2 linked regions of the Pseudovibrio sp. M1P-2-3 genome follow. The protein of the gene in region 1 interacts with the protein of each later gene in a pairwise test. Links are inferred from orthologs where the notes say so. Each region holds a gene or a part of one and is shown in the gene's direction. Other genes may lie near its edges.

The links. The genes of interacting proteins can lie anywhere in the genome.
Region 2: the proteins of rpe (region 1) and eno interact in binary tests that used the Escherichia coli proteins (3 or more experiments, as listed by UniProt). The link is inferred for Pseudovibrio sp. M1P-2-3 from one-to-one orthologs.

Annotation. Positions count from the first base shown.
Region 1 is NZ_JARRCW010000001.1:1,072,335-1,077,659, reverse strand. The notes cover bases 921-3,798. They hold rpe (ribulose-phosphate 3-epimerase), read left to right. Parts: upstream 921-1,965; coding sequence 1,966-2,631; downstream 2,632-3,798. Other genes in these bases: P6574_RS04905 (DUF1476 domain-containing protein), read right to left, coding at 3,719-3,798; P6574_RS04910 (HpcH/HpaI aldolase family protein), read right to left, coding at 2,684-3,454; P6574_RS04920 (lysophospholipid acyltransferase family protein), read left to right, coding at 1,018-1,818. Outside these bases: P6574_RS04925 (lysophospholipid acyltransferase family protein), read left to right, coding at 29-850; more of P6574_RS04905, read right to left, coding at 3,799-4,042; purC (phosphoribosylaminoimidazolesuccinocarboxamide synthase), read left to right, coding at 4,366-5,130; phosphoribosylformylglycinamidine synthase subunit PurS, read left to right, coding at 5,323-5,325. UniProt on the Escherichia coli protein: Catalyzes the reversible epimerization of D-ribulose 5-phosphate to D-xylulose 5-phosphate.
Region 2 is NZ_JARRCW010000001.1:1,835,206-1,838,022, forward strand. It holds eno (phosphopyruvate hydratase), read left to right. Parts: upstream 1-680; coding sequence 681-1,955; downstream 1,956-2,817. Other genes in the region: kdsA (3-deoxy-8-phosphooctulonate synthase), read left to right, coding at 1-513. UniProt on the Escherichia coli protein: Catalyzes the reversible conversion of 2-phosphoglycerate (2-PG) into phosphoenolpyruvate (PEP). It is essential for the degradation of carbohydrates via glycolysis.

The DNA of each region.
Region 1 (5,325 bases):
AGTTATATGTAGAAGGCAAAATATGTGAATGAATACAATAAGAACGCTTATTTATAATACAGCTTTTTATTCCTCTACCCTGATATTGATGCTTGTGGCCCTGCCCGTATTCTTGCTACCGCGAAAGTATGGAATGTGGGTCATGACGTGCTGGTCTGTTTTGGGGCGGTTTTGGTTGCGCTGGCTCGTCGGAATTAAATCCGAGTTTAGAGGAACCGAACATATTATCCAAGGTGGATGTATTGTTGCGTCCCAGCATCAATCCGCATGGGACACGTTTGGTATGTGCGCCTTACTCCACGATCAAGCCATTGTAATTAAAAAGCAGCTTTTATACATCCCACTCTTTGGATGGTATGAAAAGAAATTCAAGCTTATTGCTGTTCGCAGAGATAGCCGTATCCACGCAATGGGCGACATGGTGAAACAGGCCAAAGCAGCGATTAAAGAAGAGCGAAATATACTTATATTTCCAGAGGGTACCCGCAGGGCCCCAGGAGCTGTTCCCCAGTACAAATCCGGTATCTACTTTATCTACAAAAGACTGAATTGCCCCGTTGTCCCTGCGGCTTTAAACTCGGGCCTGTACTGGCCAAGGCGTGACATTCTTAATCCGCCTGGAACTATTCGCGTTGAATTTCTTCCCGCCATTCCACCAGGCCTTCCCAAAAAAGAATTTATGTCAGAGCTATCTCAAAGAATTGAGAGCGCTTCAGACAGGCTCTTGAACGAGTCAGAACTAGAAGTTCCAGACAATCCGCTACTTAAAGCAGCGCGTGAGCGGCAAAAACAGTGGCAGGAGAACGGCAAGACTGAATGCGCCCCTGAGAAACCAAAGACACTGACCTAATCTCTAGTCGGCACAAGAACAAGCACCACCAATGACTATTTCAGTAACCATAGGGGAAGTTTAGGTGCCCTTTGGCAGCTGGTTGCTAACTCTTGCACTCTACTTTTAAAAGTTGGAGCCTTTTCAAAACACCAATCTTTTAAGTAACTGCCCTGAGTAAAGTGCCTATGAGTATCCTAAGAACTATCCTTTTCAATATTGTGTTTTACCTATCAACTATTGTGTACCTTATTGTAATCTCTCCCATTCTTGCTTTACCGCGTAAAAAAGGCCTTTGGGTTTACCCTTGGTGGGGTCTTATGGCCCGCTTCCAGCTTCGGTGGATCGGCGGTATAAAATCGGAAATTTTGGATGTAGACAGAATTCCTAAAGGGGGCTGCATAGTTGCCATTAAACACCAATCCTCATGGGAAGCGATTACCCTTTACTCCCTGTTTCAAGATTCCGCATACATCATCAAACGTGACCTTACCTATGTCCCGCTGACAGGTTGGTATTTACTGAAGTACAAGTTTATAACCGTGCATCGGGGGGAGCGATCCCTCACCGTTGCAAAAATGATTGATGATGCCAAAACAGCAATCAATGACGGGCGAACTATTGTTATATTCCCGGAAGGGACCCGCCAACCTCTTGGGGCCGCTCCAAAATATAAGCTTGGCATCTGTAACCTCTACAATGAGTTGGGGTGCCCCGTTATTCCCATCGCAGTGAACTCAGGCGCCTACTGGCCGCGGCACGGTTTTTTCTGCCCACCTGGAACCATTCGGGCACAGGTTCTTCCTGCTATCCCTCCGAATTTGCCTCAAGACGAATTCATGAAAATTCTTACGGAGAGTCTCGAAGAAGCATCAAACCGGCTTCTGGATCAGGCAGAAGCTGAAACACCAGACAATCACTATATTAAAGAAGCGCGGGAGCGGCAAAAGCAGTGGCAAGCGAACGACGGGAGTGATTTCCCCAGCTGAAAACCATGGATATTTGCCTGATCCCTTAGCTCCCAGCTTTGAAATTGCGCAGATATTAGAACCAAATACCAGCCCCCCCATCTTGCACCATGCATCTTGCCGTGATAGCGCCATGCCATCTGTTTTTGTTGCTGCTGGAAGTAAGACATGACCAATCCACTCGTTATCGCCCCTTCAGTTCTTGCCGCTGATTTTTCCAAGCTCGGACAGGAAGTCAAAGATGTCTCCAAGGCCGGTGCCGACTGGATCCATCTGGACGTGATGGATGGGCATTTTGTTCCCAACATCAGCTTTGGCCCCGCTGTTATCTCTTCCATTCGCCCGCATAGTGACAAGATTTTCGACACCCATTTGATGATCGAACCCTGCGACCCTTATCTGGAAGCCTTTGCCAAGGCCGGGTCCGACTACATCACCGTTCATGCAGAAGCCACAAAACACCTGCATCGTTCATTGCAGGCCATTCGTGGTCTAGGCAAAAAGGCAGGGGTTTCCTTGAACCCGTCCACGCCAGAAAGCACACTGGAATACGTTCTGGACAGCCTCGACATGATTTTGATCATGACAGTAAACCCCGGATTTGGTGGCCAGAAGTTTATTGAGGGTATGGTGGAGAAGACCCGCCGTGTGAAACAAATGATCGGGGATCGCCCGATCCGCATCCAGATTGATGGCGGCATCACCCCTGAAACGGCCCCGCTGGTGACGAACGCCGGAGCCGACACACTCGTGGCTGGATCTGCTGTGTTTAAAGGCGGCAGCGTAGACAGCTACCGCGCCAACATGGACGCGATTAGAAAAGCGTGCGCCTAAGATTTAGCCCAAAGAACATGGAGGGCCACATCATGCGGCCCTTCTTTTTACCTCACTCCGCCAGCACATTTGCAGCCGCACTGGCTGCCTCGTTAAACAGAACCACGTCTGTTCCGTAGCAAATGAAGGTGTATCCGGCTTTGGCGCAATCGCGGGCGTGTTTGGGGGTTATGGCGTAGATACCGGCGATCTTTCCATGTTCCACTGCCTTTTCGGCGATGTTTTCGTGCAGTGTTTCGGAACGCCTTGAGAAGGGGTCCACACTCACACCGCTGGTGATGGAAATTGAAAGGTCGGAAGGGCCGACGAAAACGCCGTCCAGCCCCTCAACCTTGATAATATCATCCAGATTGCACAGCGCCTCTTCACTTTCGATCATGGCCAAACACAAAATGCGGGAGTTAGCGTCTTTAAAGTAGGTTTGCTCGTCAGTTCCTTGAAGGCGGGCAGCTCCCAGCGGACCATAACTGCGCGCACCCACAGGTGGGTACTTGGTGAACTCCACCAGTTTTTTAGCGTCTTCCACCGTGTTGATCATGGGCGCGATGATCGCATGCACGCCAAGGTCCAGCGCCCAGCTGGCCTTTGCAAAATCCCCCACGCGAATGCGCATGACCGGATCGACACCGCAATGGGCCAAGCTCACCACGGCTTCGCGCAGTTCCTCATCAGTAATCTGACCATGCTGGGTATCCAGAGTGACAGCGCTATAGCCCGCCCGTGCATAAAGTTCGCACAAGGCGCTTTGCCCGAGTGTGGACCAGCCCCCCACAACAACCTCGCCTGCTGTCAGTTTTTCAAAAAGCATAGATTTGATCGTCATCGTGTCCTCTCCGATCCTTTTGAAACCACTTTAGCGCACGCCTCATCGAATACCGCTGAATGACACTATAGCCTAAATGGGCAGATCTTTTTCAAGAAGATAACTAAACCACATTCAGCTAAATTGAGCTGGTAAGATATGATCAAATTTTATTTTTATGGAAAATCTGCGGGTATCGGACAATAAGGTCCTGCGCCTCTTTTGAGCGCGCCAAGAAAAAGCCGGCGCTTTACGGCACCGGCTTTCCTAAAATGGTTTCTTAATTCAAACGTTTTGCTTGAGCTCTTCATGGGCCTGCGCCAGAAGCTGGTCCATGGTGCGCCGCACTTGATGTTCTGATTGGTCAACTCCGCCCGCCTGAAGGGATTCATAGACTATTTTGAAAACTTCATCGCCATCTGGGTGGCTAATTTCTGCGGAAACGAGAGAGGTGGTCAACTCTTCGGTTTTAGCGGTATCAAGCGCCAGTTTTTCCGCGGCCCACAGGCCCAGCAGTTTATTTCTGCGCGCAACAGCTTTAAAGCGGGTTTGCTCAGTTGCTGAGAAAGTCCCTTCAAAACTTTTTTCACGATCGTCAAATGTTGTCATATTCGCCCTCCGATATATCGGGGATATCCCTCCCGATGAACCTAGGAAAATGTGGTTGTATCTAAACACAGGATCAACTGAGTTCAAAGAGATATGTCAAACAGAGCGCATTTTCCTATCTAAACCTCATCCCAAATAGGTATTTGTGATTTGTGCAAAAGTCGGTTAAGTTCCGCGCCGCAACACAGAGTAGCTTTTTGTTTGTCGCATTTAGGGTAAATCGGCATATTCAGTAACCAGACTAGACTGATCCTATTTGCCATGGATGCGCCCTTCGAACTATAGTTTGCTCATTGGACTCTCTAAGAACAGTGGTAACTGCCATGAATCGCCGCCGACGTATTTACGAGGGCAAGGCTAAAATCCTTTACGAAGGACCAGAGCCCGGAACGCTAATTCAGCATTTCAAAGACGACGCAACTGCTTTTAATAACCAAAAACACGAGGTTATTGATGGTAAGGGGGTTCTGAATAACCGGATTTCCGAGTACATTTTCAACCACCTGAATAATCTGGGTATTCCAACCCACTTTATTCGCCGCCTGAACATGCGCGAGCAGCTTATCCATGAAGTGGAAGTGATTCCGATTGAAGTGGTGGTGCGCAACGTTGCTGCCGGTTCTTTGTGTAAGCGTTTGGGTGTTCAGGAAGGCACGCGCCTGCCCCGCTCCATTATCGAGTTCTACTATAAGAACGACGAGCTGGGTGACCCGCTGGTCTCTGAGGAACATATCACCTCCTTCGGCTGGGCCACTCCGCAGGAGCTGGATGACATGATGGCTATGGCCATCCGCATCAATGACTTCCTTTCGGGCATGTTCATTGCCGTTGGCATTCGTCTTGTTGATTTTAAAATCGAAATGGGACGCCACATTGACGGTGATTTGATGCGCGTTGTGCTTGCCGACGAGATCTCTCCCGACAGCTGCCGCCTGTGGGATGTGGAAAGCAACGAGAAGATGGACAAGGACCGGTTCCGCCAGAATATGGGCGGCATGGTTGAGGCCTATCAAGATGTTGCCCGGCGCCTTGGTATTTTGATCGATAACGAGCGCCCCTCCGGCTCAGGCCCTGTTCTGGTTAAATAGGGTCTAGCCAGTTTGGCACCCTAAAAACCTAGACCTATGAAGGGCGGCAAAATTGCTGCCCTTTTTTGTTTTTTGCTTTCTTGAAAAAGATTCGCGCGTTAAGAAACGCGCGTAAGAGCAGCCTGTTCTCTCTGCCTTTGAGAGACGCACATAGCATAGCAAACCGACATACTTTAAAGGATCGGAAATACCATG
Region 2 (2,817 bases), 760 kb from region 1 along the record:
GTGTTGCAAATCCCTGCGTACTTATGTCGCCAGACAGACCTGTTGGTTGCCGCAGCAAAAACCGGGCGTGTGATTAATGTTAAAAAAGGGCAATTCCTTGCGCCTTGGGACATGAAAAACGTAATGAACAAAATTGTTCAAAGTGGTAACCCCAACGTGCTCCTGTGTGAAAGAGGAACAACTTTTGGTTACAACACGTTGATCACTGATATGCGCGGCTTACCAACAATGGCTGCTATGGGTGCGCCTGTTGTCTTTGATGCGACGCATTCGGTTCAGCAGCCAGGGGGGCAGGGCGGCTCATCTGGAGGTCAGAGGGAGTTTGTTGCAACGTTGGCGCGCGCTGCCGTGTCTGTCGGTATTGCTGGTTTGTTTATCGAAACTCACGATGATCCAGACAATACAGCCTCCTCTGATGGTCCCAACATGATCCCGCTGGACCGCCTGAAGGAGCTTCTTGCATGGCTCAAGGAATTTGATGCCGTTGCTAAGTCTAAAACATTCGAGATTTGATAGTTTTACGGAAATGCCTCTCTCACTTGCCAAGTGGGGGAGGTGAATAGGGACAGCTTAAAGAAACTTATCCCTAAGGAGTATTGACCTCTTCCCTATTTATTGAACCTAAGGTAGAAGCAGCGTTGAACCAAACCCTTGACGCTATTGGTAATCTGGAGAATAAGATGACAGCAATCATCGATATTGTCGGCCGCGAGATCCTCGACAGCCGTGGTAACCCTACAGTTGAAGTCGACGTCCTATTGGAAGATGGTTCCTTTGGTCGTGCTGCTGTTCCGTCTGGTGCGTCCACAGGTGCGTTTGAAGCTGTTGAACGCCGTGATGGCGGCGAGCGCTATCTGGGTAAAGGTGTTGAGGGCGCCGTAGAAGCTGTAAATAGTGAAATATTTGATGCCATTGGCGGTATGGATGCCGAAGATCAAGTTAAAGTTGATCGGGCAATGATTGATCTGGACGGTACCGAGAACAAAGGGCGCTTGGGCGCAAATGCTATTCTTGGTGTGTCCCTTGCTGTTGCAAAAGCTGCGGCTGAGGCGTCTGCTCTCCCGCTTTACCGTTATGTTGGTGGCGTTGGCGCGCGTACCCTACCTGTTCCAATGATGAATATCATCAATGGCGGTGAGCATGCCGATAACCCGATTGACTTTCAAGAGTTCATGATTACGCCGGTTGGTGCTTCGTCCCTGCGTGAAGCTGTTCGTATGGGGTCTGAGGTTTTTCATAATTTGAAAAAAGGCCTGTCAGCTGCTGGTCACAACACAAATGTTGGTGATGAGGGCGGGTTTGCGCCAGGTATTGGCTCCACTGATGAAGCTATCGGTTTTATATTAAATGCCATTGAAAAAGCTGGGTATACGCCTGGTGATGACGTTATGCTGGCGTTGGATCCCGCATCGACTGAGTTTTTTGCTGATGGAAAGTATAACCTGAAAGGCGAAAGTAAAGTTCTGGGTCCGCAGGAAATGGCCCGCTACTACGAAGACTTGGTCTCCAAATACCCGATCTTCTCTATTGAAGATGGTATGGCGGAAGAAGATTGGGAAGGCTGGAAAGCTCTGACTGATGCAATTGGTGACAAGTGCCAGCTTGTTGGGGATGATTTGTTTGTGACAAATACACAGCGTCTTTCCCGCGGCATTCAAGGCGGTATCGCGAACTCCATTCTTGTTAAAGTGAACCAGATCGGCTCTTTGACTGAAACGATGGAAGCCGTTGAAATGGCTCACAAAGCTGCCTACACCTCCGTTATGTCGCACCGTTCTGGTGAAACAGAGGATAATACAATTGCTGACCTTGCTGTGGCTTTTAATTGCGGTCAGATTAAAACAGGTTCGCTGTCCCGTTCCGATCGTATTGCGAAATACAATCAACTCATTCGCATTGAAGAAGAGCTTGGACCGCAAGGTCACTTTGCAGGTCGTTCAATTCTGCGTGGCTAGAGCGTGTTCCGTTTGATTGAAAGCAATCAAACGACAAGAATTCGCTCAATATAAATCAGTTGGAGCACGAGGCGTGAGTGAAATGAACGTAACGTGCTCTAATCTCTCCATATTTGGAGAGAGTTGGTATAAGGGTTCTGCTGCTTGGGAGGACCCTTTTTCTTTTAGGTTAAAAAGTAAAGGCAGTGGTGACGATGGAAGTGTCCGTCTTGCCAAATTGAATCAATGAGGAGGCTCTACGAGAAGTGATTTTTGGCGAAAGCAATCAAAAAAACGCCTGCAACCAGTTCTAAAGGTTACTTACGTAAAGAATATTAATTATAGATTGGGAAAGCTATTGGCTGGGGATCCTGGACTCGAACCAGGACCGACGGAGTCAGAGTCCGCTGTTCTACCATTAAACTAATCCCCAGCAGAACCAATAGGTTAGCAGCGTTCATTACAAATATTTGTAAAGTGTTTTGCAAATGCGCCGTTGGGTGGTTCTATATATGTCCCGATTCTCCGGGTCAATACTAGCCCTGAAAAAAATGCCATTGGTTGTTCTTTTTTTAAAGTTTTCCCACAGAGCTGTTGAGGTGAGTGTTGTCCCATCCCTTCTCTTTGGCTAGCCAAAGAGAAGGGATGGGACATTGCCGCTCTTAAGCTATTTTTTTATTCCGATCCCGGATCAGGCTGAACATCGCCCTTACAATGTAACAGGAGAGCGTAAGCCTATGTGAAGTAGCGGATCGAGTGTGGGAGGCAGTCAAGGCATGCAGGGCATTATTGGTTGGTTCTGCCCTCTTGAAACGTGATTGGATTCAACCCAACGACATGAATTCGACAAAAATATAAAAGTTAGAGTGCTAGGTGTGAATGG